3 regions of the Arthrobacter sp. PAMC25564 genome follow, and region 2 is predicted to be linked to each of the others. Evidence: riboswitches for the same ligand, from Rfam matches in the RefSeq annotation. Region 2 holds a riboswitch; each other region holds the start of a gene.
What was found. Region 2 has a riboswitch for cyclic di-AMP ahead of E5206_RS18790 (NlpC/P60 family protein). Riboswitches for the same ligand answer to the same signal wherever they lie in the genome.

Region 1 (9,393 bases), 170 kb from region 2:
GTGCCGGGGAGGAACTGCACCTCACGGCCACGCAGTTCGAACTGCTGCGCTACCTCATGGAGAACCCCAAGCGCGTCATCAGCAAGTCCCAGATCCTGGACCGGGTCTGGGACTACGACTTCGGCGGCCAGGCGAACATCGTCGAGCTCTACATTTCCTACCTGCGCAAAAAAGTCGATGCCAACCACCAGCCCATGATCCACACGGTGCGCGGCGCCGGCTACGTCCTGAAGCCGGCGGAGTAGCCGGTGCCCACTCTAGCCGGTGAGGTCCGCACCCCCGGCCGTGACTGGCGCAACCCGTCCACGTGGCACCTGCGCACCCGGCTGGTCCTGGTCGCCATGGCCCTGCTCGTGGCGATCTGCGGCGCCGTCGGCCTGTTCAGTTATGCCTCCATGGACCTCTTCCTCACCCGCCAGCTCGATACCCAGCTGGACCAGGCGTCGTCCCGTGCACGCGAATTCGGCCGGCCCCTGCCCGGCGGGACCGGCGGACGCCCCGACCCCCTCGAGGCCCGCGGCCAGGGCGTCGGCACGCTGAACGCCCGGATCCTGGGCGGCGCGGTCAGCAGCGCCGGCTTCCTCGCGGAGGACGCCACCCGCAAGAGCCTGTCCCCCGACGACGACTACGTCCTCCTCGCGCTGGCACCGAACGGCATCCCGGTGGACCGCACGCTGTCCGCCGGCGCCTACCGGCTCACGGCCGTCCAGGCACCGTACGGCGACGTGATCATCACCGGGCTTCCGCTGGCCGAGAAGGAGAACACCCTGGCCTCACTGGTCTGGACCATGGTGGTGGTGTCCGCCGGCGGCCTCGTGCTGATCGGCCTCGCCGGCACGGCCCTGATCCGCCGGACAATGAAACCGCTGGAGCAGCTGTCCGAGGTGGCCACCAAGGTGTCCCGCCTCCCGCTCGACGCCGGTGAGGTGGCACTCGCGGTGCGGGTTCCGGCGTCGGCCGCCCATCCCGGAACGGAAGTGGGCAGTGTGGGCTACGCGCTGAACCAGATGCTGGACAACGTCTCCAACGCGCTCGAGGCGCGGCAGCACAGCGAGATGAAGGTGCGCCAGTTCGTGGCGGACGCCTCGCACGAGCTGCGCACCCCGCTGACCGCCATCCGCGGGTACACCGAGCTGATGCGGATGACTGAGCACTTCACGCCGGACGGCGAGAAGTCCCTCGCCCGGGTGCAGAGCCAGTCCCTGCGGATGACCACGCTGGTGGAGGACCTGCTGCTGCTGGCGCGGCTGGACGAGGGCCAGCCGCTCAAGCTCAGCGATGTTGACCTCACGCAGTTGGCGATCGAGACGGTCAGCGATGAGAAGGTCATAGCCCCGGACCGCGTCTGGCAACTGGAGCTGCCGGAAGAGCCCGTGGTGGTCCGCGGCGATGCGGCCCAGCTCCACCAGCTGCTGGCCAACCTGCTCTCCAATGCCCGTAAGCACACCCCGCCCGGGACGAAGGTGGTCACCGGCGTGATGCGCTCGGCCGACGGCAGCGCCGTGGTGACGGTGACGGACAACGGCAGCGGGATCGCGCCCGAGTTCATTGACCGGGTCTTTGCCCGTTTCGCTCGGGCCGACGCGGCACGGAAGAACCCTGCGGTGACGACGGCAGCGGCGGCCGCCCGGGCGGGTGCGCCGGTCACCTCGGGGGCACCCGCCCGCGCTGGAGCAGGGCCGGCCGGCGGGGCCCCGGCACCGGCACCTACCGCCGAGGGGACCAGCGGACTGGGTCTGTCCATCGTGCAGTCGATTGTGGAGGCCCACGGCGGAACCGTCGAGGTCACCTCCCGGCCGGGCCGGACGGAGTTCGCCGTCCGCCTTCCACCGGCTCCGCCTGCCGCCCCCCGGTGACGATGTGGCGGGCGCTGGGCGCAAGCCGACGCACCGCCGTCGCGGTTTCTGTTATCGAAACGTGACTTAATCCCTCAACTCCGGTAGGGTTTTTCGAGTGCGGCCGCCATTGGGGCCGCATATCCGGACGGACGCCAAACTCTGCCGCTTCCCGGATTCCGCTGGACCAGGCAGAGGTGGGGGACCCAGAGTTCCCGGGCATTCTGCATGCATGCACCCTTGGGGTGAAGCCGACACGTGATCTTCCGTGCGGCCGGATTTCTCATCCGAACCCGACAGCTAACTCCACCGGCGTTGAGAGGCGATCATGACTGAATTCAAGGTACAACCGCGCCCTGCGGGCGTTGTCCGGAAATCCCGGTCCAAGGCCTCGCGCCACCGCGCCGAGCCAGCCAAGCCCGCTTCAGCCCTGTCCCGGTTTGCCGCCGGCATCGGATCCACCGGCCGCCGCGCCGCCGTCGTGACCGCAGCCTGTGCGGTGCTGATCGGAGTCGGCGCCGCCGGGCAGGCCGCCGATACCGCCCGCTGGAATGCCAGCGCCACCGGCGCCACCAGCGCCGAGGAGTCCATCCCCAGCGCGGATCCGCTGCCCAAGCTGAACTTCGAGAAGGTCCAGATCGCGGCGCAGCCCGTTGCCCCCGCCAGCGGCAGCATCGCACCCCAGTCCTCCGAGGTGAAGCCCGCGGAAGCGCCGGCACCCACGCCTGCTCCGGCACCCGCAGCAGCGCCGGCACCGGCACCGGCACCCCCCGTCGCCGTCGATGACCCGGCCGGGGCGCAGGCCTACGCCGCCGTGCAGGTGGGCAGCTACGGCTGGGCTCCCGGCGAGATGCAGTGCCTGATGAAGCTGTGGACCCGGGAATCCGACTGGAGGACAACCGCCACCAACGCCAGCAGCGGCGCCTATGGCGTGGTCCAGGCCCTGCCTGCCGAGAAGATGGCGAGCGCCGGCGCCGACTACCTGACCAGCTACCGGACCCAGATCAACTGGGGCCTGACGTATGTCAAGACCCGCTACGGTTCCCCCTGCGGCGCCCTGAACTTCCACTACGCCAACAACTGGTACTAAACCGGGCACAGCCAGCCCCTCAACCGGAGGCCCCGCATCCGCGCGATGCGGGGCCTCCGGTGTGCCGGCAGTTGCCACGACCGGCGGACTTCCACAGCCCTTGCACAGCTTGGCACTAAAGCCTTCATAAGAGCGGGCGTCACAGTGGAGGAATGACGTTCACAGACCAGGCCACAGGAACCCTGTCGCAGCCGCCGGCGACGGCGGACATTCCGGCTCCCGCCGCCGGGCCGGCACTGGCTGCCGGACCCGTTGCAGGACCCATCGCGGGGCCGGGCACCCGCCGCTCCCCCATCGACACCCGCACCACCCTGCCGGTGCTGGACGTGACCATACCGGTCTACAACGAAGAGCGGGACCTGGAAGCCTGCCTGCGCCGGTTGCACGCCTACCTGCTGGGCACATTCCCGCACAGCTTCCGGATCACCGTGGCGGACAACGCCAGCACGGACGGAACCCTCAAGACCGCCGAACGCGTGGCCCGTGAACTGCGCGAGGTGACGGTGGTCCATCTTGCTGAGAAGGGCCGCGGCAACGCGCTGCGGAAAGTCTGGCTCGCCTCGCCGTCGCCCGTCCTGGCCTACATGGACGTGGACCTGTCCACCGATCTCGCGGCGCTGGGGCCCCTGCTCGCCCCGCTGATTTCAGGACACTCCGACCTCGCCGTCGGGACCCGGCTGGCACACAATTCCCGCGTGATCCGGGGCCCCAAGCGGGAATTCATCTCCCGCGGCTACAACGTCCTGCTTCACACCTTCCTGGGCGCGCACTTCAGCGACGCGCAGTGCGGGTTCAAAGCCATCCGTGCGGACGTCGCCCGGCAGTTGCTCCCGCACACCCTGGACAATGCCTGGTTCTTCGACACCGAGCTGCTGGTGCTGGCCGAAAGATGCGGGCTGCGTGTCCACGAGGTGCCGGTGGACTGGACCGACGATCCCGATTCCAGCGTCGACATCCTCCAGACCGCCCTGGCTGATCTGCGCGGCATGGCCCGGCTGAGCCGGGACCTGGTCTCGGGCCGGATCCCCGTTCCCGAACTGCGCGCCGCCCTCGCCCGGGGCCCGCTGCCTGCCGCTTCCCGGCCACATGAACAAAGCCCCGGCGGCAGCCTGTTCGGGCAACTCGTCCGCTTCGGCAGCATCGGGGTCGCCTCCACCCTCGCCTACCTCGCGATCTTCCTGCTCTGCCGCGGCATCATGGACCCCCAGCTCGCCAATTTCCTGGCGCTGCTCATCACGGCGGTGGCCAACACCGCCGCCAACCGGCGCTTCACCTTCGGCGTCCAGGGGCGCCACCACGCGGCACGCCACCACTTCGAAGGACTCCTGGTCTTCGGCATCGGCCTGGCGCTCACCTCCGGCGCCCTGGCCCTCGTCCATGGAACCCCGGACCGCTGGCTGGAAGTCGTCACGGTCACCGCGGCGAACCTCGCCGCGACCGCCGTAAAGTTCTTGCTGTTCCGGCTGGTGGTGTTCCGGCGCCGCCGCGCCCATCCTGGTCCGGCCGCCGGCACCACAGACGCTTCCCGCCCCCGCACAGAAACGGCCAAGTAGATGACCACCACGCTTCGTTCCCCAGCCGGATCCGGTGGCGGCTCCGCTGCCCCGGCCCCCGATGGCCCGTTGGATCAGCCGGCCACGCGGCACCCGCAAAACCGCCGTGAACGCCTGCTCTTCGGCACCCAGCCGCACTGGGTCCGGCCCTCGGTGGCCCTGCTGCTGGCGCTCACCGCCGTGCTGTACCTGTGGGACCTGGAAGCCACCGGCTACGCCAACTCCTTCTACGCCGCGGCTGTCCAGGCCGGCACGAAGGACTGGACCGCCCTGCTGTTCGGTTCCCTGGACGCGGGCAACGCGATCACCGTGGACAAGCCACCGGCGGCGCTGTGGATCCCGGCCCTGGCCGGGCGGATGTTCGGATTCTCGGCAATGAGCATGCTCATTCCGCAGGCCCTCATGGGGGTCGCCGCCGTCGGGCTCCTCTATCTGACGGTCAAGCGCATCTCCGGCCCGGCGGCAGGCCTGTTGGCCGGCGGCGCCCTGGCGCTGACCCCGGTGGCGGCCCTCATGTTCCGCTTCAACAACCCTGACGCCATGCTGACCCTGTGCCTGATGCTGGCCGGCTACCTGACCACCCGCGCCATCGAGAGGGCCGGCTGGAAATGGCTGGCGGCGGCCGGCGCCGTGATCGGCCTGGCGTTCCTGGCCAAGATGTTGCAGGGGTTCCTGATCATGCCCGGGCTCGCCCTGGCCTACCTCTGGGCCGCCCCCACCACCCTGGGACGGCGGCTGCTGCACTTGCTCGGCGCGGCCGCGGGGATCGCCGTCGTGGCCGGGACCTACATCGCACTGTTCCAGCTGACCCCTGCCTCGGCCCGGCCCTATATGGCCGGCTCCCAGACCAACAGCTTCCTGGAGCTCACCTTCGGCTACAACGGCCTGGGCCGGATCACCGGTTCCGGTGGCGGCATGCCGGGAGGCGGCGGCGCACCCGGCGGCGGGTTCGGCGGGAACGTCGGATTCGGCGGAGCCGCCGGCATCACCCGTATGTTCGGGACCAGCTTCGGCGGCGAGGTTTCCTGGCTGCTGCCGGCGGCCCTGATCCTGCTCTGCGCCGGGCTGTGGTTCACCCGGCGGGAGGCACGGACCTCGAAGACCCGCGCGGCCCTCCTGTTGTGGGGCGGCTGGCTCGCGGTCACCGCCGCGATCTTCAGTTTCATGAGCGGCACCATCCACCCGTACTACACCGTGGCACTGGCTCCGGCGATCGCAGCCCTGGTGGGCATCGGCTCAGTGGAGCTGTGGCGGGGGCGGGCCTACTGGCCGGCCCGGATCGTCCTGGCCGCCACGGTGCTGGCCAGCTCGGTCTGGTCCGCGGTGCTCCTGGGCCGCGATCCGGGCTGGCTGCCCGGACTCCGCGTCATCGTCGTCGTCCTGGGTCTTCTCGCCGCCGTCGCAGTGATCCTGCGGGTGGACAGCCTCCCGGGCCTCCCCGGCCGGTTCCGCAAGGCGGCCACGGCCGGCGTCGTCGTCCTTTCGCTGCTGGCCGGCGGGGCGGGAACCGCTGCCTGGACGCTCGCGACGGCGGCCCAGCCGCACTCCGGTTCCATCCCCGCCTCCGGGCCCACCGCCTCGGCGATGGGCGGCGGCCGGACCACCGCCCGATTCGGGGGTGCCCAGGGCAGCGCTGATGGCCTGGGCGGCGGGACAGGGGGCCCCGGCAACGAAGGCGCCTCGACCGAGCTGACCGCGCTGCTGAAGTCCGCCGGGACCAAGTGGTCCGCAATCGTCTCGGGCGCGAGCCAGGCGGCAAGCCTGGAACTCGCCTCCGGCACCAGCGTGATTGCCCTCGGCGGCTGGAACGGCGGCGATCCCTACCCGACGCTGGCCCAGTTCCAGGCGATGGTGGGCCGCGGCGAGATCGGCTACTTCATCTCCGGCGGGATGGGCGGCGGCGGAGGCCGCGGGGGCAACTCCGAGGTGGCCGCCTGGGTCGCGGCGAACTTCCAGGCCCAGACCGTGGGCACGTCCACGGTCTACAGGCTGGGCGCCTAGGCTGCCATGACTGATACCCTTCACCCCGTGTCCTCCCCCGTTCCACAGAGTCCCGGCAGCCTGGCCACAGGCCAGGCTGCCGGGACTCCGCGCCGCGGGAGGGTCCCGCGGCTGACACCGCTGCGGCCACGCCTCGAACTGGCCGTCCTGCTGCTGGCCACCGGTGCCCTGTACCTGTGGAACCTCGGCGCCTCCGGCTGGGCCAACGCGTTCTACTCCGCCGCTGCCCAGGCCGGATCGCAGGACTGGACGGCGTGGTTCTTCGGCTCCTCGGACGCCGCCAACTCCATCACGGTGGACAAGCCGCCGGCCGCGCTCTGGGTGATGGGCCTGTCCGTGCGGCTGTTCGGGCTCAGTTCCTGGAGCATCCTGGTGCCGCAGGCGCTTATGGGCGTCGCGACGGTCTGGCTGGTCTACCTGTCCGTGCGCCGGGCCGCCGCGCCGGCCACCGCCGACGCCGGGCTTGCCCACCGGGCAGGCCTCCTCGCCGGTGCGGTCATGGCGCTGACCCCGGTGGCGGTGCTGATGTTCCGCTTCAACAACCCGGATGCCTTGCTGGTACTGCTCATGACCGCGGCCGCGTACGCCGTGCTCCGGTCCGTCCAGGACGCCACCGCCGCTAAAGCCGCCCTGCGCTGGCTCCTGCTGGCAGGCGTGTTCCTGGGCTTCGGCTTCCTGGCGAAGCAGCTGCAGGTGCTGCTGGTTGTCCCCGGCTTCGCCGTGGCCTACCTGTTCGCTGCCCCGGCCAAGCTCGGCAAGCGGCTGCTGCATCTGCTGGGTGCGGGTGCGGCAATGGCCGTCTCGGCGGGCTGGTGGCTGGCCGCCGTCGAGCTCATCCCCGCGGCGGACCGCCCGTACATCGGCGGCTCGCAGAACAACTCCATCCTGGAACTCACGCTCGGCTACAACGGCCTGGGCCGGCTCAACGGCCAGGAGACCGGCAGTGTGGGCGGCGGCAACGGCTGGGGCACGCCGGGGCTCTTCCGGCTCTTCAACAGCGAATTCGGCGGCCAGATCGCCTGGCTGCTGCCTTCGGTGCTGTTGCTCGGCGCGGGGCTGCTGTGGCTGGGGCGGCATGCTCCGCGCACCGACGCCGTGCGGGCCTCGGTGATCGTCTGGGGCGCCTGGGTGGCTGTCACGGGCCTGACCTTCAGCCTCATGGCCGGCATCATCCACCCGTATTACATGGTGGCCCTCGCGCCGGGGATCGCCGGACTCGCGGGCCTGGGTGGCGTCCTGCTCTGGCAGCGACGCGCCCGGCCCGTGGCCGCGGCGGTCCTCGCCGCGGCGATCCTGGCCGCCGGATTCATGGCGTCCGAGCTGCTGGGCCGCACCGCGGCGTTCCTGCCGTGGCTGCGCTGGGCAGTGCTCCTGGGCGCCCTCGCCGCCGGTGTCCTGGTGCTGGCCGCCGCTGCGCTCCCGCGGCTTGCGGCGCCCGGATTCCTTGCCCGGACGACGGCGGCCGTCGCCGTCGCCGCCGCCCTCGCCGGCCCGCTGGCATACTCGCTTGCCACCGCGTCCACGGCGCAGAGCGGTTCGATCGTCAGTGCCGGGCCGGCGGCCACCGGACGGGGTGCGGCCGGGATACCGCCGGTCTTCGGCGGCCAGGGCAACGCCAACGGGACGGGCGTGGGCCGCGGACCCCGCCCGGGAGGGGGCGGCATGGGCGGGCTCCTGGGTGCCGGCACGCCGTCGTCCGCCCTGGTGACCGCGCTGGAAACGAACGCGGGGAACTTCATCTGGGCCGCCGCCGTCGTCGGATCCAACAATGCCGCGGGGTACCAGCTGGCGACGGGGCTCCCGGTGATGGCCGTGGGCGGGTTCAACGGCACCGACCCCGCACCGACGCTGGAGCAGTTCCAGCAGCTCGTGGCCGGGGGAAAGATCCACTACTTCATCGCCGGGCGCATGATGCAGGGCGAAACCGGCTCTGACGACGCGGCCCGGATCGCCGCCTGGGTGCAGGCGAATTTCACCGCCCGGACCGTCGGCGGCACCACGGTGTACCTTTTGGCGGGGTAGGCGGACAGGGCTGGAGCGGTCCGGGACCGCGTGCGGACCCTAGAAGCTGAAGGACACGGTGCGTACGCCGGCGGCGGTGAGGTGCGTGGTTACGGAGACCCCGGAGAAGTCGGGAATATGGAGCACACCCTCCGGCAGTTCGCCGGCGTTGGGCCCGACCGCCACGGTCCGGATGCCGGCGGCGCGTCCCGCGGCGATGCCGGCCGGGGCGTCCTCGAACACCACCGCGTCGGCCGGGTCCACACCCAGCAGGGCGGCGGCCCGGAGGTATCCCTCAGGGTGCGGTTTGCCCCGGCTGACGTCCTCAGACGTGACCGAGGCGGCCGGGACGCCGATCCCCGCGGCCGCCATCCGGACCTCGGCCAGCTCCCGTGAAGCCGACGTCACCAGCGCTACGGCGTCCGGAGGGAGGCTCGCCAGCAGCTCCCGCGCCCCTGGCACCGGGACAATCCCGCGGGTTTCGGCCAGCTCCATCTTGCCCAGTTCGGCCGCGAGGGCATTGATGTCCGCACCGGCCGGGGCGAACCTGCGGACGGTGTCCATCGCCTGGACGCCGTGGGAGGAGCGCAGAATCTCCCCGATATCCAGGCTGTAGCGCCCGGCAAAAGTGGTCCACACCTGCTCCACGATGCTGGTGGAATCGACCACCGTGCCGTCCATATCGAACAGGACGGCCCGGGCGGTCAGGGTCGTGACACTAGGACGGGAGGGAAGGTTCATGACCCCATCCTGCCCCATGCCCCCGCCTCACACCCCGCGTTCACCCCGCGGACCGAGGGCCGGGCGGTCACGGCGCACAATCTGGCGGGATCAGCCGTTGGCCCGGCCGGGGATGTACTGCACCGCCCATTTGTTGCCGTCCGGATCGGCGAAATAAACGAAGTGGCCCCAG
Region 2 (9,393 bases):
CCGGGGCAGCAACCTCGCGCTCCAAAAGATCCACGGTCTGAACACGGGTGACGTCGAAGTTGGCCTTCACCTGTCCCACGGACCGTTCCCCCAGCGATTCGTAGACCCGCACGATCACGTCGCCTGAGCCGTCCTCCGCGAGCTTGACCGCCTCGATGACGAGGGCGGTGTTGGAGACCGTGAACAACGGTTGGAGACCCTTGGCGCCCTTGACCACGCGCGGCGCCAGGTTGGTGCGGTAGCCCTCCTCGACGGCGTCGGCGATGCTGGCGCCGGGCCGGATGGTCACGGTCAGCTCATGGCGCCCGCGGTCCGCCCGGGGGTCCGGAAACCTGGACGCCCGCAGGAGTGAGACGCGCACCGTCGTCGTCGTCCCGCCGTCAGCCTCCCGGATATTTCGGGTGACGTCGTGGCCGTAGCTGGAGGCGTTGGAGACCGCCACCCCGTAGCCTGGCTCGGCGACGTGGATCCAGCGGTGCGCACAGATCTCGAACTTCGCCGCTTCCCAGGAGGTGTTGACGTGGGTGGGGCGGAACACGTGCCCGAACTGGGTTTCCGAGGCCGAGCGGTCCGCCCTGACGTCGAGCGCGAAGCCGAGCTTGAGCAGTTTCTGGCTTTCCTGCCAATCCACCGCCGTGCAAATCGACAGCGAAGGGGCTCCCGGCTCCAGCAAGATCCGCTGCGTCACCGCCGAGGAGCCGGCCATCCGCTCCACCACGACGACGGCCGGGCCGTCCGCCCGGTGGCCCCGCTCCAGTGTCACCGAGCGCGCTTCGGTCAGTTGGACGACGTTCCGGCGGTAGAACGCGTCGATGTCCCACGCGTCCCATTCGTTCGGCGTGTCCCGGTGCAGCTCCAGGAGGTTCCCGGAGTGACCGGGCGCAATGGCCTCGCGCCCGCTGGCGTAATCCCTGAGCGACGCCAGCAGTCCGTTCGCATCCACCACCGCCCGGATGATGCCGTTGTCCAGGACGTAGCCGCCCTGGGACTCCGTGACGGACACCGGATCTCCGCGCCGGTCCGGCTCGGCCGCGGCCAGCGCGGGAACACCCTGACGCTCGTGCGGAGCGGCGTTGAGCAGGAAGTCCCGCTCCCCTGCGCCCAGGCCCGCGGCGGCAGCGTCCGCGATAATCGATTCGAGCGCGGTTCCGACGGCGGCATAGTTCCGCTCGGCGTCCTGGTGGACCCAGGCGATGGCACTGCCCGGAAGGATGTCATGGAACTGCTGCAGCAGCACGAGCCGCCACAGCCTCTTGAGCTCCGCTGCCGGGTAGCTGTAACCGGCACGCACCGCCGCCGTGGCGCACCACAGCTCCGCTTCCCGGAGCAGGTGCTCGCTGCGCCGGTTCCCCAGCTTGGTCCGGGCCTGGCTGGTGTAGGTGCCCCGGTGCAGTTCGAGGTACAGCTCTCCCGCCCAGACCGGCGGGGACTCGTATTCCGCCTGGGCCCGGGCAAAGAACGTTCCGGCAGTGCCGGTCTGCACCCTCGGGGAACCCTCGAGGTCCGCGGTGCGCCGGGCGGCCGCCAGCATCTCCCGCGTGGGGCCGCCGCCGCCGTCGCCGTAGCCGAACGGAAGCAGGGAGATCGTTCCCCGGCCGTGGTCCCGGTAGTTCCGTTCCGCATGGGCCAGTTCCCGGCCGCTGAGCTCTGAGCTGTAGCTGTCCACCGGCGGGAAGTGGGTGAACAGCCGGGTGCCGTCGATGCCCTCCCAGTTGAAGGTGTGATGCGGCATCCTGTTGACCTGGTTCCAGGAGATCTTCTGGGTCAGGAACCATTGGCTGCCCGCGGCCTTAACGATTTGCGGCAGCGCCGCCGAGTACCCGAAGGTGTCGGGGAGCCATGCTTCCTGGCAGTCGATGCCGAACTCGGCCAGGAAGAAGCTCTTGCCTTCGAGGAACTGGCGGGCCATGGCTTCGCCACCGGGCATGTTGGAGTCCGCCTCGACCCACATGCCCCCCACGGGGACAAACTGGCCGGTCTTGACCTTCTCCCGGATGCGGCCGAACAGCTCCGGGTACGATTCCTTGATCCAGGCGAACTGCTGGGCGCTGGAGCAGGAGAATACGAACCCCGGGTGCTCATCCATCAGCGCGACAACATTGGAAAACGTCCTGGCGCACTTGCGGATGGTCTCCCGCACCGGCCACAGCCAGGCGGAGTCGATGTGCGCGTGCCCCGTGGCCAGCAGTTGGTGGGCCGAGGCATAGGCAGGCCGTGCCAGGACGGCGGCCAGGGCCTCACGGCCCGCGGCTGCCGTTCCGGGGACGTCTTCTGGGTCCAGGATGTCCAGCATCCGTTCGAGCGCACGCAGGATCTCGTGGCGCCGGGGCAGGTCCATGGGCAGTTCGTGCATAAGCCCGCTGAGCGTCCAGATGTCCTGCTGCAGCTCCCACACGGTCCGGTTGAGCTCTGCAATGACGATCTGCCCGAGGCGGTATTTCGGTTCGCTCCCCGAGGTCGCCTTGTCGCCGTACGGCGTTGCCGCGAAGGTCCAGCCCTGGGACAAGTCGGGGTTCGCCGCCGCCTCGACGTAGAAGTCAACGGATTTTCCGCCGCCCAGGAGCTTCAGCGGGACATGCTGGTTCCGCGGGGAGATGGCTTTGACGACGGTCCCGTCCGGCCGCCAGGCGGTGCCTTCGCACTGGAACCCGGGCAGATCGGCACTGAAGCCCAGATCCACCAGGATTTCCACTGCGGTCCCCGGAGCCGTCCCCCACGAGTCCGGCACATCCCCCTGCAGCCGCAGCCACTTGGTGCTCCAGGGCGGGCCCCAGGCCGCTCCGTGCTCCTGCGGGGTGAACTCCTGCCGGAGGGCCTCCGTCACCGGGACCGGCTCACCAGGCACATCCCAGCTGTCCAGCGTCAGCCGGACGCTGCGCGGATACACCGCCGGAACGATCCGTTCGCGCACGAAGCGGTCCAGCCGGACTTCCGTGAGGCGGCGGTCGTCATGCAATGTGATCCTCGTTAGCGCCGGGGACGAAGCTGTAACTCATCCATTCGATGGCTAAAACTTACTTCCCGGCGGCTCCTTTGGCCAAGGCCTTCCGCTAGCCGGCCACGGCGGGGACACTCACCCGGCCGTGGCCGGCGTAGACATTCAGGCTGGTTCCGCGGCTGAAGCCGGCCAGGGTCATTCCGCTGGCCTCAGCCAGCTCGACGGCCAGGCTTGAGGGCGCGCTGACGGCGGCCAGCACGGGAATCCCGGCCAGCGAAGCCTTCTGGACCAGCTCGAACGACGCCCTTCCCGAGACCTGAAGCACGGTGCCCTCCAGCGGCAGCAGGCCCTCACGCAAGGCCCAGCCGACCACCTTGTCGACGGCGTTGTGGCGCCCCACATCTTCCCTCAGGCACAGCAGCTCTGCGGAGCCGTCGTCGGCAATCCGGAACAGTCCGGCGGCGTGCACGCCACCGGTGGCGTCGAAGACGGCCTGGGACTCCCGCAGCAGCTCCGGCAGGGCCGCCAGCGTCTGCACCGGAACGGTCAGCGGGTCCAGGGCCGGGCTGAAATGCGAGGACTTGCGCACCGCATCGATCGAATCCGTGCCGCAGATTCCGCAGGAACTTGAGGTGTAGACCTTCCGTCCGGTGTCCGGCCGCACGACGTCGGGCCGCAGCTGGGCTTCGACGACGTTGAATGTCTGGACCCCGTCCTCATCCTCGCCGGCGCAGAACCGCAGCGAGACGAGCTGTTCGGCACTCCAGATCACCCCCTCGGACACCAGGAATCCCGCCACGAGGTCGAAGTCGTGGCCCGGGGTGCGCATGGTGACGGAGAAGGAAAGACTGCCCAGCCGGATTTCGAGGGGTTCCTCGACGGCGAGCACGTCTTCGCGGTGCCGGACCGGGAACTCGAGGGCCTGGGGCGATCCGTCGAGGACAAACTTGTGCACCTTGCGGCGCTGTGTCACGCGGCCCATTGGGTACTCCTAACCAACATATTGTGCGGATTTACCGCTGGATCCATCATTGCAGGCGCGGGACGAACCAGCGCCGCCCGCGGCCCCCGGAGGGGCGGCATTAGCCGAGCAGGGCGCTCCAGTCCACCGGCCCGTCGTCCGCGAGCGGTTTCCGGGCCGGCCTTTTCGCGGCCGTCCTGGTTTTCGCCGCGGCCTGGCCGGGATCCGGGATGGGGGCGCCCCAGGGGAGCGCGAATGCCGGGACCAGCTCCCCCAGCTGCGCCCCGTGCGGCGGAACGACAAGGACGCCGTCGGCCGCGGCCAGTCCCCGCATCATCCCGGGGCCGGTGTGCTGTGCCGGCGACGCCATCCCATAGAGCAGGCGGAAAGGCATAAGACGGGTGCGGCCCGGCTCGGCGTCGATCATCGACCCGCAGGGCACCTCCGCGATGGGTGAAAGCGATCGGTGTCCCAGCGCTGCGAGGAGCGGGCCCCCGATGGTCGACAGCGCCATCATGGCCGCCAACGGGTTTCCTGGCAGGCCCAGGACGAAGCGCCCGTCCGGCAGCTCGGCCAGCACGGCGGGGTGGCCCGGACGCATCGCGATGCCGTCGATCAGCAGCCGGCCGCCCAGTTCAGCGACGGCGCGCCGGAGGTGGTCGGTCCCCGACGGGCCCGTCCCGCCCGTGGTGATGACGACGTCGGCCGGCAGGCTTTCGTTTTCCGTGTCCTCCAGCGCGGCGAGCCATTCGGCGTACCTGTCCCCGATTTTCACCTCTTCGGTGCAGACACCGCCGAGCATGCCCACGACGCCGCCCAGCTGCGGGCCGAAGGTGTCTCGTACTTTGCCTGGTCCGGGCAGACCCGAGGAGACCACCTCCGAGCCGGTGAGCACGAGCCGGACGACGGCTTTGCCCAACACGGGCAGGGTGTCGTAGCCGGCCAGGGCCGCGAGGGCCAGATGGGCGGGGTTGAGCAGGGAGCCGCCCTTGATCAGCAGATCACCGACGGCGGCCTCCTCCGCGGCTTTCCGGATGTGTTGGCCGTTGCGCGGCTCGCCGGGTTTGGCCGCGCCGCCGGTCTTCAGGACCGGCAGTCCGTCCTCATCCGTGGCGACGGTGCCGCTCTCGCTCCGCAGCACGGCCTTCGCGCCGGGAGGGAGCAGCCCCCCGGTGACAATCGGACTTGCCTGGTGCGGAGCCAGCCGCTGGTCCGGCTCCGCCAGGATCCACGGTCCGCTGCCGTTGACGGCCCAGCCGTCCATCGCCGACGACGCATAATGTGGCATGTCCTGCAGCGCCGCAACATCCGCTGCGAGCGTGCGGCCCAGTGCCTGCCGGAGCGCCACCGGGGCCGCGGGGATGGGGGTGGCACAGTCAAACGCAAGTTGCCGGGCCTCGTGCCAGGTGTGGGCGAGGTGCCGGTGGGGAGCCGGTGCCGCGGCAACCCTGGGCACCTCGGCAGCCAGGCCCGCGCCGGGCGCCGGGGCGTAATCGTCGGAGCCAGGCTCGTGCCCGGCAGCGGCTGCACCGCCATAAGGAGGTGGAGGGGTCATGTCCCGGAGACTTCGGTGGCTGCATAGTCCGAGGCGAGTTTCCTGGCAATTCCCAGGGCGGCCGCCATGGAGACAGCATCCGTGGTTTGGCCGGAACCGGAGGCCAGCCCGGCGGCAAAGCCGGCGATAAAGGTCGTCAGCGGCGCGGCGGGGCGCACCACGGAATGGGCTGCCACGCCGGCCAGGGCAAGGACTTCGTTGATGTCAATCTCGACGTCTTCCAGTTCCAGTGCCTGGAGCAGCGCACGGCACCAGTCTTCGAGCGTTTCATCCTGGCTTTTCACCGTTTGCCTCCAAAGTCGAGTCCAGCTGCGGGGGCTCCGGACCGGTCGCCCGGATCGTTGCCCTGGATCGGGCCGGTTACCCCCAGGGCGGAGGCGTCGTCCCAGGTGTCGACATCGTCGGTGGAACCGGAGGGGACGCGAACTGCCCGCACATCAAGATTAGCAAGAAGTGCGAATACCGAGGCGTCTTTGAGCGCGCCACGGTGTGCGGCTTCCGCGGCAGAGCGTTGAAGCGCAGCTGTGTTATAAAAGCCGGCAAGGGGCTGCTTTCGTCCATCCGCGGAGACCGCCATAACGCCGTCGCGGCTTGCGGCCCCGGGCTGTTCCAGGGCTGCTTTGAGCGCACGGACTGCGGCATCCACGCGCGGCATGTCGCAGGCCAGGACCAGGGTCAGGGGTGCGGGTCCGTCGAGGCGGCGGGCCGCACGGTCCTGTTCCAGCGTGGAGAGACCGGCGGCGATGGCTGCCGCCGGACCCGCGAACGGCGGCTCCTCGCGGCAGTTCAGCACACCGGGCGGCAGCGTCCCCGGGTGCGGCCCGACGACGGCGATCGTCCGCGCGCCGCGGGCCGCCTGGACCGCGAGGTCAAGGAGCGTGGCGCCGTCGTACCGCAGTTCCGCTTTGGGCGCGCCGCCTAACCGGGAGGACCGGCCACCGGCCAGAATAACCGCATCAAATTCCACCGGCCCAGCCTAGCGCGGCCCGGGCCGGAACCCGCGCAGCCCGTACCCTCCCGGAGCCCGGATCAGGCGGCAGACTCCGGTAGCAGGAAGGGATCCCAGTCCGGAGCCGGCTTTTCGAGTTCCTTGATCTGCCACGTCGTACCCTTCGGCGGGGCCGGGACAAAGCTTAGCTTCCAGCCCATTTCCGCCGGGGTGTGGTCCCCCTTGGCGTTGTTGCAGCGCAGGCAGGCGGCCACGAGGTTTTCCCAGGAATCGGCTCCGCCGCGCGACTTCGGCTGGACATGGTCTATGGTGTGGGCAGCCTTGCCGCAATAGGCGCAGCGCTGGCCGTCCCGGCGGAGCACCCCGCGCCGGCTGACCGCCGTCATCGTGTTGTACCGGGGGCGGATGTAGCGGTGTAGGAGAATCACCGAGGGCCGGCCGAGGATGTCCTGGGGCCCGACGACGGGGTCCTCCCCTTCGGCCACCACACTGGCCTTTCCGGTCAGCACAAGAACAAGCGCCCGGCGGAACGTTACAACCGCCAGCGGTTCATATCCAGCATTCAGTACGAGCGTGCGCATCCGCATACCTCTTTACGGCCGCACCCGCCAGGGGCACGAGGGCCGGCTGCCCTCTGCGTGGTCGGGCTATGGATCGACACCACAAGAGTAAACACTCATGTGCCCGATCACCGAATTTTTTCGCCCGCGGAGGTCCGCCTGCCGGAAAGTTCATCCCCCGGCAATGCAAAGGACCCCCGCCACAAGGGCGGGGGTCCTTTCAAAGCGTGAGCCATCCGTGGCTGTTTCCAGCCCGTAATTAGCCTTTGGTCTAGCCGCCTACGCGGATGAACACCGGACCGGAGCCGATGTTGACGCTGTACAGTGCGGTGGTTCCACCGTTCCACCCGCCGTGGACGGCCATGCCGTTGCCGACGTAGACGGCGATGTGGGCCATGCCCACGCCACCATTCTGGTAGTAGGCGAGGTCGCCCGGCTGGGCCTCGGCGGCGCTCACGGTGCGGCCCAAGGACAGGTAACCTGCCGGCCAGCCGTGGTAGTGGATGCCGGCGGCGGCCAGGGCGTTCGTGGCCAGTGCGGTGCAGTCCTGTGAAACGCCCAGCTGGGCGTAGGCAGCGGCGGCGATGGTTGCGCCGGCGCCGCTTCCGATGGCGGCCGGCGCCAGGGCGCCAGCGGTACCCGCGGTGGCAAGCTGGCTGCCGCCGGTCGTGGCGGCAGCCGCGTCCTGGACCTCGACGACGGGCTTGGCAGCCTCGACGACGGGAGCCGGTGACGTGGAAACAGCCGGCTTCTCGTAGGAGATCGCAATCGTGGAGGCAGCCGAGATAGTTGCCGGGGCAGCTGACTGGACATCCAGGGCGGACGCGGAGGTGGATTCGCGCTGGACGTTGGTCTCAGCAGCGTTGGCTGCAATGCCGCTGGTCAGGACCAGGCCGGATGCTGCAGCGATGACTGCAGCCTGGCGACCCATGCCGCCAGCGTTTTCGCCGACAGCCTTGGCAATGACAGCCAGCGAGTTGGTCTTGGTGACCTCGGCGCGGTGCCGTGCATTTGCACGAGTAGTCATTAAGTTCTCTCTTTCGTGATCCTTGGATCGCGCTTTTTGGGCGCGAGCTGAGGACGCTCCGGCATCTTGGGGGTACGCCGGATCGCCCCGAATGGGTTACTTAGCGAAGGGTGTACTGCGAAGACGCGCCAAAAGCGGGAACTGCATGCAGGTGCTTGGCCTGCGGGCCGGTCACGGTAGAGATCGGAACGGCGGTGCGGGCTCCATTCCGGGCGCCGCCAAGGGCAGCACGGGAATTGGATTTCAGCGGGCTCGTAAGAGCCGCGCCGGCGCGGTGACGCGCAGCATTGTGGCGTGAAGACACGAAAGTAGCCTCTCCCAATGCCTGCGAGGTGAGCTGTCGGATTCGGATGGGAGTCACCCGGCCGCGCCGCTTCCTGGGAAGCTTTGCGACTTAACCCCAAGGCCTTCTTGCGAAGACCAAAATTGGTTCCCCCGCCCCTGCCAGACGATGTAATGCGAACGGACCTTGAGCGGTGGCAGAGCTAGGCAATCCACTCAAGAGCGCCAACTTCGGAAAAGTTGGCGTACCTCATACGGTACAGGAGTCGGGATGCAATGTCACATTCAGATCACGGCGTGTCACAAGAATGCGAGAGTGACCCATCGTCTTGGCTAGAGCCAGCCAAGGGGGTCAACGACGTCGCCGTTGACCATCACTTCGAAGTGGAGGTGGCAGCCGGTGGAGGCGCCGGTGGTGCCGCTCAGCGCGATGATGTCGCCCCGGGAGACCTTCTGGCCGACCTGGACGGAAGACGAGGACAGGTGGTTGTAGGTGGTCTCCAAGCCGTTGCCGTGGTCGATCACCACCCGGTTTCCACCGCCGTACGGGTGCCATCCGTTGAAGGTCACGGTGCCGCTGGCTGCTGCATGGACGGAGGTTCCGCACTGGGCCGCGTAGTCCTGGCCGCGGTGGAACTCGCCCGCGCCCCCGGTGATCGGGCTGACGCGGTAGCCGAAGGGCGAGGCCGTGATCATCTGGTCCAACGGGGCACCCAGGGTGCCGGCCGACGCCGCGCGCGTAATGGTGCCCACGGACTGGGCACTCAACAGCTGCTTGAGTTTTCCATCCGGATCACCTTTGGTGCTGACGGCCGTGCGGCTGAAGTCGATTTTGGCGGCGGCAGCGGCAGTGACGTCCGGCTGGGCTGCGGCTGAGACCGAGCCGGCAGGAGCGCCGGCGTTCGTTGCCATCGCCGGACCGGTGACGGGGACCGTGACGGTCAGGACCAGGCCCGTGGCGGCGAGGGCGATTCCGGCCTTCTGCCCGACTCCGCTGGCAGCAGCGAAGTCCGTGACCTGGCGGAACGGGCTGCGGCGGCCGCGGCGTTCATCACGGTGCGCATCCCGCGGGCGGTCAGCCTGAACGGCGGCTGCCGGGCGCTGCTCCGGAGCGGGACCGA
Region 3 (9,393 bases), 1.6 Mb from region 2:
CAAGGACGACGCGCGGATCCTGAAGACAGCGCACCTGACCACCACCGAGGACTTCTTCCGCCGCCACGGCGGGGCCGCCGTCGTGCTGGCACGTTTTGTGCCCATGGTCCGGACGTTCGCACCCCTGAGCGCCGGCATCGCCCGCTACGGGTACAAATCCTTCACGCTCTGGAACATCACCGGGGCGCTGGCCTGGGGCTCATCCGTGACCCTGCTCGGGACATGGCTGGGACACTATGAGGTCATCGCCAAGAACATCGACGTCATCGCCGTGGTCATGGTCCTCGTCTCCGTCCTGCCGTGGGGCGTCCAGCTCCTCAAACGCCGCCGCCAGAACCGCGGCCCCGCGGCCGGACCCGCGGCTGACCGTGGTGACGACACGGCGGGCGGACTGCCGGCGGAAGGTATGGCGCGGGAGAATAACTGACATGACAACCGCTGACGGCCGGCCGTCCCTGCTGCTGGTGGAGGACGACGTCGTCCTGGGACCGCTCATCGCCGAACTGCTGGAACCGGACTACCTGATCCGGCTGGCCACCAACGGCCAGGACGGACTGCACCTGGCGCTGACCCAGGTCTGGGATGTTATGGTGGTCGACCGCGGCTTGCCCCTGATGGACGGCATCGCCCTGATCAACGCGCTGAGGTCCAAGGGGGTTTCGACGCCGATCCTGATCCTCACGGCCCTCGGCGCTACGGATGAAAAGGTCAGGGGCCTGGACGCGGGCGCCAATGACTACATGAGTAAACCGTTCGACGCCGACGAGCTCGCGGCACGCCTGCGCGCCCTGACGCGCAGCTACACGCCGGCCGCCGCGCCCGTGAGCATCGGCGACTGGGAACTCGATCCGGCGTCGCGCTCTGTGCGCTCGGTCTACGGGCCGCTGGTCTCCCTCACCGCAAAGGAAGCCGAGCTGCTGGGAGCCCTGGCCGCCGAACCCGGCCGGGTTTTCACCCGGGAAGAATTGCTCAACAAACATTTCCAGGCCGCCGACCAGCCCGGCGTGATCGACACCTACGTCCACCACCTCCGAAGGAAGATTTCCAAGGCCGTGGTCCGCACGGTCCACGGCGTCGGCTACCAGATCGGCGACGCCCATGAATAGCAGGCCTCCGTTGGCCGGCGAACCGGACCAGGACACCCTCCGCCGGGCCTCGCTCAAGGTCGCTTTGCGGATCAGCGCCGCCTGTGCGGTGCTGGTCCTTTGCCTCCTCGCCGCGGCGACCGTCTATCTGATGAACAAGCTGGCGCACCCGGATCTGCCCGGCTCCGCGGCGGCCGGGAAGGCTTACACCTATCTCGATTCCAAGGACCTGATTGAGGCGATGATCATCGCCGGGGTGGCGGGCATTGTGCTGGCCGGCGTCGTCGGGTGGCTCAGTGCGCGCAGCGCCATCCGGCCGCTGGGGGAAGCACTGGCCCTGCAGCGGCGGTTCGTCCAGGACGCCAGCCATGAACTGCGCACGCCCCTGGCCATCTTGGACGCGCGCATTCAGCTCGCCCAGCGCGACGCCGTGCCGGACTCCAAACCGGGCCAGGCCCTGGGCAGGATCCGGGAAGATGCGGCCACCCTGACCGGGATCGTCAACGAACTTCTGCTGGCCGCGACCGGCGCCGCGCCGGACCGTTCCACGGAACCGGTGGAGCTGGCCGACGTCGCCGGGTCCGTCACCGAGAGCCTGCAGGAACTGTCGTCACGGCATGACATCCGTCTCGCCTTCTCCGACGGCGGCCGGCCGCTGGCCCGGATCGACCGGAACTCGCTGCGGCGGGCTGTGCTCGCCCTGGCGGACAATGCCCTGGCCCACACGCCGTCCGGCGGGAGCGTCACTATCAGCACCGGGGTGGAGCGGAACCATGCGGTTATCAGCGTGGCGGACACCGGGCCCGGAATCACGGGCGTGGACCAGGCCCGGATCTTTGACCGCTTCGTCCGGACCCCCAGCCCGGATGGAACCCGCGGGCAGCGAAGCTTCGGCATCGGACTGGCGCTGGTCCGCGAGATCGCCACGGCCGCCGGCGGCACCGTCGAGGTGGCCCGGACCGGGCCGCAGGGTACAACCATGAAGCTCACGCTTCCGCTCGCGGGGCGCTAAGAGCGGGGCTTCAGGGGCTTCAGGGGCAGAGTGGCTTCGGGTGCGGAGCTTGCCCGGTCCACACGAAAAGGCCGGTGATCAGCCGCCCCCAAGGCAGCTGATCACCGGCCCCTCCACACGCCGTTCAGTCAACGTGTCAGCCGTGCGTAGGCTTAGGCACGGACGAAGGTCACGCCGCCGGTGGCCGTCAGCCAGGACAGCGGGTGGACGATGGTGGAGTTTACGCCGTTCATACCGCCGCTGATGACCTGGCCGTTGCCGGCGTAGATGCCCACGTGGCCGGACTGGACCACCATGTCGCCCGGCTCGGGCGTTGCCACGACGGTGCCGTAGTTCAGGAACTGCATGGGGCCAAGGTCCCCGACCGGCTTGCCGGCGGCGCCGAGGGCTTTCTCGACCATGGCAGTGCAGTCCTGCGTGATGCCCAGCTGGCCGTAGGCGGCGGCGAGCATGGCGGCGTTGAGGCCGCCGGCTGCCGGAGCGGCGGCGGCCGCCGGGGCTGCCTTGACCTGCACCGTGGCCTTCGGAGCCGTGGGTGCCTGCGCCGCGGCGGCGGGGGCAGCTGCCGCGGCGGGGGCGGGCTGTGCGATCACCGGAGCCGCCGTCGAGCTGACGGCCGGGCGTTCGAAGCTGATCCGGACGCTTGAGTCCGCGATGAGCGGCGCGCCGACCTGGCCCTTGACGTCAACGGACGACGCCGGCACGGAGTTGCGTTCCGCGGGTGCTTCTGCGGCGTTGGCGGCCATGGCCCCGCTGAGGACCAGGCCGGAGGCTGCGGCGATGACGGCGGCGTGGCGGCCGATGGTGCCTGCCTTGCCGGTGATTGCGGATGAACGTGCCGAGCGCCGCGTGGTGTGCGTGGCAGTGCTGCTGTGCGAATTGACGGTGTCTGAAGACATGGCTGTAGCCTCTCCCAATGCCTGCGAGGTGAGCTGTCGGATTCGGATGGGAGGCACCCGGCCGCACTCAGGCCCGCGGCTGCAGGCTGTGCGGCTTCACCCCAAGACCTGTATGACAGCAGGTCAAAAGTGGTTTCCCCGTCTCTGCCGGACGTTTGCTGCGAGATGCCCCGAGGCCGCGGCAGAGTTAGGCAATCGGCTGGGGAGTGCCCGTATCGGAGACAACAGGCACTTAACAACCGTACGGGCGCAGCGGCCAAATGTCACATTAAGGTAACGGCCATGGGGTGGAATCCATGGGGATCCCGGGGGAATCGGGCCCGATTCCGTGGGCCGCCGGGGGCCCGGGCATAGGATGATGCCATCAGCGATCCCGAAGCGGAGGCCCGAAATGACCAGCCACTGTGTCGCCATCTGCCAACTGAGTGATCAGCCGCAGGACGACTTCGACGTCAACACCGAGCTGTTGATCCTGGAGGGGAAAGAAGTCCATGTCCTGACCTGGGATGCCGAACCCCGGGATGGCGGCTTTGACGCCCACGTCCTCAATGACAGGGTGGACGCCCTCGGGTTCATGGTGGTCACCGACTGGGAGTTCCTGGACGGCAAGGCCTACGCGGTGGTGGAGCGCCGGCCCCAAGACTAGGCCCATGATTTACGGAGCCGCGGAAAGAAAGCGTTTGCCGGGTGACCGCACTAGGCTCAGTCCATGGCCAAAGACTCCAAGAGAAGCGATGACACGGCATCAGTGATCTGGCTCCCCGAGCCGGAGGAACATGACTACCCGGCTGCGGAGAGCTACCTCGCACTCCTGACCGATGGTGCCGGTGCCGCCGCGATCGTGCAGTCACTGCGCAATGCCCCGGTGACGCATCAGCTCGCGAAAGACATCCTGCGCGCCTCGGGGCTGCCGCTCCTGAGGCCGGACAACCCGCACGTCGCCGCGGATCTGGCCAAGATCGCCGCCGGCAGGAAGCTTTCGCCGGTACTGCTGGTCCGCGGAATTCTCCAAGCCGGCATCCCGGCCCAGATCGCCGACGGGTACCACCGGGTCTGCGCTTCCTACCTGACAGACGAGAACACGCCCATTCCGGTGAAACTGGCAGATATGGGAACCCGGGGTGCTGCCGGGCCGGGCGTGCGGTGACGTTCCTGTCCCTGGCGCTGATCGCCGTCGTCGCCCTCGCGGGACCCCTGCTGGCGCTGCCGGTGCGCTGGAGACTTCCGGTGGTCCTGGGTGAGTTGCTGGCAGGCATCGTGATCGGACGGACGGGGCTTTCGCTGGTCGACGCCGGCGATCCCACCTTCAGTCTGCTGGCAAACATTGGCTTTGCCCTGATGATGTTCGTCGCCGGAACCCATGTGCCGGTCCGGGATCCGCAGATCCGCTCCGCACTCGGGAAGGGCTTCGGCCAGGCCGCCGCCGCCGGGTTCGCCGCCGCCGTCGTTGGAACCGGGATGGGCCTGGCCTTCGGGACCGGGCACGCCCCTTTGTATGTGGTGCTGCTCGCGTCCTCGTCCGCGGCCATGGTCCTGCCGATTGTCGATTCCCTGCGCCTGGGCGGCCCGAAGGTGGTGGCCATGACCGCGCAGGTGGCCATCGCCGATGTCGCCTGCATAGTCGCGCTGCCGCTGGCCCTGGATCCGCCGAACGCGGGCCGCGCCGCACTCGGGGCGCTCGCGGTGGGTGCGTGCGCCATTGCGATCTTTTTCGTCCTTCGCTCGCTGGAGCGCAGCGGCGCCCGCCGGCGCATGCATCGGCTCTCGGAAAACCGCAAGTTTGCCCTGGAGTTGCGGATCCAGCTGGTTCTGCTGTTCGCGCTGGCCGGGGTGGCCAATTTCGGCCATGTCTCAGTGATGCTGGCTGGATTCTCGTTCGGGCTGGTGGTGGCCGCGGTCGGCGAACCGAGACGGCTGGCCCGCCAGCTTTTCGCCGTCAGCGATGGTTTCCTGGGACCGATCTTCCTTGTCTGGCTGGGCGCCTCCCTGAACCTGCGCGACCTGGCCGGCCACCCGGACATGATCGTGTTGGGCCTGTCCCTGGGACTTGGCACGGTCCTGATCCACTCCGGACTAAGGGCGTTTGGGCTCCCGCTGCCGCTGGGAGTCCTCTCGGCTGCGCAGCTTGGCGTACCGGTCGCAGCGGCAAGCATTGGCACCCAGCTGCACGTCCTGCTCCCCGGAGAGAACGCCGCCCTGCTGCTGGGAGCTCTCATCACGATTGCCGCGAGCGCCATGGCAGGATCCCGTGCAGCGAAGTCATTCGCGCAGCCGGTGGCCGCCGGTAGCGGTAAACCCTGAACTTTGCGTCGTGCTCCCGTGGGGCACACATCGGCGTCAGACGTCAGCGGACGCGAACCTAAGTTCGGGCCGCGTCCTCGCCAGCTCAGCTAGCACCCGCGAGATCGCTTCCCGGACCACCGGGCCATCGGGTCCCTGTCCCGGCGGATCCGCGAGTACGGCCCTGGCATGCCGGACGAAGCCGTCCCAATCCCCCGCTCCCGCCCCCAGTGCCCGTAGCGGGGAGAGCAGCGCGGCACGGCGCAACCAGGCGTCGGGCTCCCGCACCCACCGGTCCAGCACACTGTCGGCGCGCACCCTGCCCAGCACATCCAGTCCCTCGACCAGGGGACCGATCACGTCGACGGCGAGCGGATCCACCAGCCCGCGCAGTCGGGCGCTTCTGACGAAGCCCTCGATCCGGGTCAGATCCAGGTTGCCCAGCACCGTGAGCCTGGACTGCAACAGGACAATCGCCGCGAGCCGGCGCTCGAACACGGGCACCTCCCACAATTCGGAACTAAGCGCCGTGATGTCATCATGGGCCATCCCGGTATGACGGCGGAGGGCATCACGGACCGTTCCCCGGACCGCACCCACGGAGGCGCCGTAGAACCGCAGCTCGCGTCCGTCCAGCCCGCTTCCCAACCGGGCCCGCGCCGCGGCAGCACGGTGCCAGTCGCCCTCGCGCTGAAGGGAGGAATCGATGAAATCGCCGGCGTCACTCACCTCACCATTCTTTCCCCTCCGGGCCGGATCACGAACCGGCGGCTCCATGTCAGCCAGGCACTGTCAGTCGTCCCCGTGCGATGCTTTCCGTGGAGTGCGCCGGATCTCCGTCATAGGGCTCGTTGGATATGTCCACAACGGGGTACTGGGCCAAATCCAGTCCGCTCGGGATGACAAAGACTCCGGGGTCATTGCCCAGGACTCCCAGACTGACCATCTTGGACAAGTCGGCGGAGCCCACCCAGACCTCGCGGAAACCGGAGACATTCTCATCAGGCAAGCGGATGACGAGCTGACGCGTGCCATTCGGGAGCCTCTGCACCACTGCGTCCCCGCTTGCGGCGTGGGCTGCCAGGGGTTTTAGCGGCGTCTCGGCCAGGACCACTGCCGACGGCGTGGGGACCGCGACCGGTGGTTCAGCGCGGCCAAAGATGCTGGCCGCAGTCCAGGCGCCGGCTGCGCCCAACACTATTCCCGCAGCAACTCCTGTGATCCACAGGCCGCGGCGTGCCCAGGGCTGCCTCCTGCCGGAAGGCAAGGGAACCGGAGGTGCAGATGACGAAAGGGGCAACGACGTCGGCGCTTCCGCGGGGTTCACCGATGGCTCACCGAAATCGCGAGCGTCGCGGGCACGTGCCGCGGATTGTCCCAAAGGATCCCCTGCCAAAGATGGCGACAGCCCGAGTGCCTGATGGATAGCGTGCCAATTGTGGCTCCCCGGTTCCATAAGTTCGACGCCTGCGGGGTCGGCGGTAGCAACCAGGACAGTGCGCCGCAGTGCGGCGAGCGTTTCTCCGCATTCGCGGCAGCTCGCGAGGTGGATGGCGGCGGATTCGTTCCCGAGCTGCTCGCCAAGGGCAAGGAGGCTGATAAGTTCGGCGTCAAGGTGTTCCATGTTCCACCTCCAGACGGGTCCGTAATCGGCTTAGGCTGCGCCTGATGTGGCTCTTGACGGTGCCGAGCGGAAGGTCCAGGCGTGAGGAAATCTGGTCATGGGTCAAGTCCTCATAGAACGCCAACCGCATTATCGCCGTCTGTGGATCCCCTAGCCGCTCCAACTCCTCTTCCAAAGTTATGCGGTCCGCCACAGCCTCCACGTCCTTGGCACTCGGATTGGTGGTCGGGTCGCTGACAAGGTGCACGGCTGCCTGTTCAAGATCGCGCTGGCGGGAACGGGACGACAACGCATCCGAAATAGCGTTTCGCGTGATCCCGATCAGCCACGCCGGCAGTCGTGCGGCCTCCGGCCGATAACTCGCCCGCGATTTCCAAGCCCGGATGAACACCTCCTGCGTAACGTCGTCAGCGGCCGCCCGCTCGCCCAGGGACCTTAGCGCCAGAGTGTAGACGAGGGGACTCATCTTCCGGTATGCCTCCGCCAGGGCCCGCTCCTCGCCGTCGGCGAACGCATGATCGATACCCACGTCCCAACCGTGCGCGGCGGCCTCCATCGGATGCTCCTTAGAGCGGCATCGAGCCCTGTGGATCCACATTATTCCGCGCTCGGCGTCGTGGGGCAATGGTGGATCGACGGCGGAGACGTCCGGTGGGGCCGCGCCGAACGCGACCCCACCGGTTGGCGAAGGCAACATGTCACGCCTGAGGCGAACGCACGTTAGCCGTTGTGCCCCTTGTGTCCGCCGGAGTTGGAGTCCACCACCTGCACAGCGACACCCAGATTGTTGTCAGCAAGGCTGCCCCAGGCATAGACGATCGTGTTCTTCCCTGCTGCGACGGTGACGTCGGCCGGGCCGATCAGCGGAGCGGTGGTTCCCGCGGCAGCGACCGAAGCGGACACAGTCCCGGCCTTGAGGGTGAGCGTCTTTTGGTGGGGATTGGTCAGGCCCTTGATAACCGCGGTTCCGCCGGCCAGGACGTCGACGGCCGGTGCGGCGGCAACGTGGCGGACGGTCAGCCTGCCCTTCCCGTCGGGGCTGGCGCAGGTGTTGTTCGTGAAGAGGGTGGCGGTGGGAGTTCCGTCAGCGGCCAGGTGTGCCACTGCCGTGTAATTCCGCCCTGCTTCCAGGTCCACTGTCACGGGACCGATCACCGGGTTGTCCGCGCTCCTGGCATCGGCTCCGGTGATCGCGATCTTGTGGTCTCCGTCGGGGACAGTCAACGGCCCTGCCAGTGTTCCCGGCGTGAAGTTGTCCAAGGTCAGTTTGCCATCCACCCAGACATCCACCGTGAGGCCTGGTACGCCATGCAGTACGGACAGTTCTGCCGTCTCCTTGCCATCGCGTCCGTCGCTGGCCTGGGCGGGACCGGCGACGGCGAGCCCGGCCAGAAGCGTCATTGCTCCGGCGACTGCAGAGATTTTTTTGCGCATTTCAAACTCCTCGTGGAGGCCCAGCATACGGGCGGTGCTTTTGCTTACACCCTTACTACCGGCCGAAGGCCCTGCGCGGATGCAGTCCGCCCGAACTTTCCACCTGCATGGACTGGAAGCATCTTGTCCCCGGGCCGAGGCGGTCTTCGCAACCTGGCATTTCGACGTCGCCTGGCCGGGCGACCCGCTTATGGCACAAAACTGGCGCAGGCAGGTGTCGTTCCCGTGTCAGTAGCTGGGCCGGCCGTCACCGCCCACAATCGTGCCGCCGGCAATGGTGCCATCCACAACGGTGCCGTAGCGGTCGGCCAGGTTTTCACTGCCCCTCGCCAGCAGGGCCACATCGGCACCGACCAGGATGAAGTCCACGCCGGCATCGAGATAGCGGCGCGCCGTAGCTTCGGCAAATGCATTCACCCCCGCAGGTTTGCCGAGTCCGGTGATCGTGCGGATGCAGTGTTCGACGGCGGCAACGACCTCCGGATGGTCCTGCTCGCCCAGATGCCCCATGGACGCGGCGAGGTCGGAGGGGCCGATGAAGACCCCGTCGACGCCTTCGACGGCGGCGATGGCTGCCACGTTTTCGACCGCGGTGACCGTTTCGATCTGCACCAGCACCGTGACCGTCCCAGCAGCACGCCCCAGGTAGCCTTCAATCCGGTTCCAGCGCGAGGCACGTGCCAGCGCGCTCCCGACGCCGCGGATCCCGTGCGGCGGATACCTGACGGCCCGCACGACGGCGGCAGCCTGCTCCGCGGTGTCGACCATGGGGATCAGCAGGTTCTGCACGCCAAGGTCGAGGTACTGCTTGAGCAGTACGGCGTCAGCGACCGGCGGGCGGACGACAGCGTGGATCGGATAGCCATGGACCGCCTGCAGCTGGGCGAGGATCGATTCGAGCCCGTTGGGGCTGTGTTCGGCATCGATGAGGAGCCAGTCCAGCCCGGAGCCCGCACAGATTTCGGCTACCAGGGGGCTGCCCGAGCAGACCCACATTCCGGCCTGGGGGCGGCTGGCCCCGGCCAGCCGCGCCGCGAAGGTTTCCCCCGGTTCTACTCG

Region 1: it holds a riboswitch for cyclic di-AMP, as region 2 does, so the genes downstream of both, E5206_RS00365 (hypothetical protein) here and E5206_RS18790 (NlpC/P60 family protein) in region 2, are expected to answer to the same signal.
Region 3: it holds a riboswitch for cyclic di-AMP, as region 2 does, so the genes downstream of both, E5206_RS11355 (hypothetical protein) here and E5206_RS18790 (NlpC/P60 family protein) in region 2, are expected to answer to the same signal.

Annotation. Positions count from the first base shown of each region.
Region 1 is NZ_CP039290.1:78,873-88,265, forward strand. Features, by position in the region: gene E5206_RS00355 (response regulator transcription factor) at 1-245, shown strand, start outside; gene E5206_RS00360 (HAMP domain-containing sensor histidine kinase) at 249-1,856, shown strand; cyclic di-AMP (ydaO/yuaA leader) riboswitch at 2,006-2,164, shown strand; gene E5206_RS00365 (hypothetical protein) at 2,164-2,925, shown strand; gene E5206_RS00370 (bifunctional glycosyltransferase family 2/GtrA family protein) at 3,078-4,478, shown strand; gene E5206_RS00375 (glycosyltransferase family 39 protein) at 4,479-6,479, shown strand; gene E5206_RS00380 (glycosyltransferase family 39 protein) at 6,486-8,501, shown strand; gene E5206_RS00385 (HAD-IA family hydrolase) at 8,541-9,221, opposite strand; gene E5206_RS00390 (glyoxalase superfamily protein) at 9,312-9,393, opposite strand, start outside.
Region 2 is NZ_CP039290.1:4,079,790-4,089,182, forward strand. Features, by position in the region: gene E5206_RS18765 (glycoside hydrolase family 38 C-terminal domain-containing protein) at 1-2,956, opposite strand, end outside; gene fdhD (formate dehydrogenase accessory sulfurtransferase FdhD) at 3,051-3,920, opposite strand; gene E5206_RS18775 (molybdopterin-binding protein) at 4,021-5,454, opposite strand; gene E5206_RS19390 (DUF6457 domain-containing protein) at 5,451-5,738, opposite strand; gene E5206_RS18780 (NTP transferase domain-containing protein) at 5,735-6,421, opposite strand; gene E5206_RS18785 (HNH endonuclease) at 6,484-6,984, opposite strand; gene E5206_RS18790 (NlpC/P60 family protein) at 7,235-7,990, opposite strand; cyclic di-AMP (ydaO/yuaA leader) riboswitch at 8,299-8,482, opposite strand; gene E5206_RS18800 (M23 family metallopeptidase) at 8,606-9,393, opposite strand, start outside.
Region 3 is NZ_CP039290.1:2,430,589-2,439,981, reverse strand. Features, by position in the region: gene E5206_RS11370 (VTT domain-containing protein) at 1-427, shown strand, start outside; gene E5206_RS11365 (response regulator transcription factor) at 429-1,106, shown strand; gene E5206_RS11360 (HAMP domain-containing sensor histidine kinase) at 1,099-2,097, shown strand; gene E5206_RS11355 (hypothetical protein) at 2,250-2,996, opposite strand; cyclic di-AMP (ydaO/yuaA leader) riboswitch at 3,001-3,197, opposite strand; gene E5206_RS11350 (hypothetical protein) at 3,388-3,642, shown strand; gene E5206_RS11345 (hypothetical protein) at 3,706-4,143, shown strand; gene E5206_RS11340 (cation:proton antiporter) at 4,140-5,297, shown strand; gene E5206_RS11335 (DNA alkylation repair protein) at 5,334-6,005, opposite strand; gene E5206_RS19835 (hypothetical protein) at 6,055-6,474, opposite strand; gene E5206_RS11325 (sigma-70 family RNA polymerase sigma factor) at 6,887-7,456, opposite strand; gene E5206_RS11320 (DUF4397 domain-containing protein) at 7,621-8,334, opposite strand; gene E5206_RS11315 (HpcH/HpaI aldolase/citrate lyase family protein) at 8,563-9,393, opposite strand, start outside; gene hpaH (2-oxo-hept-4-ene-1,7-dioate hydratase) at 9,387-9,393, opposite strand, start outside.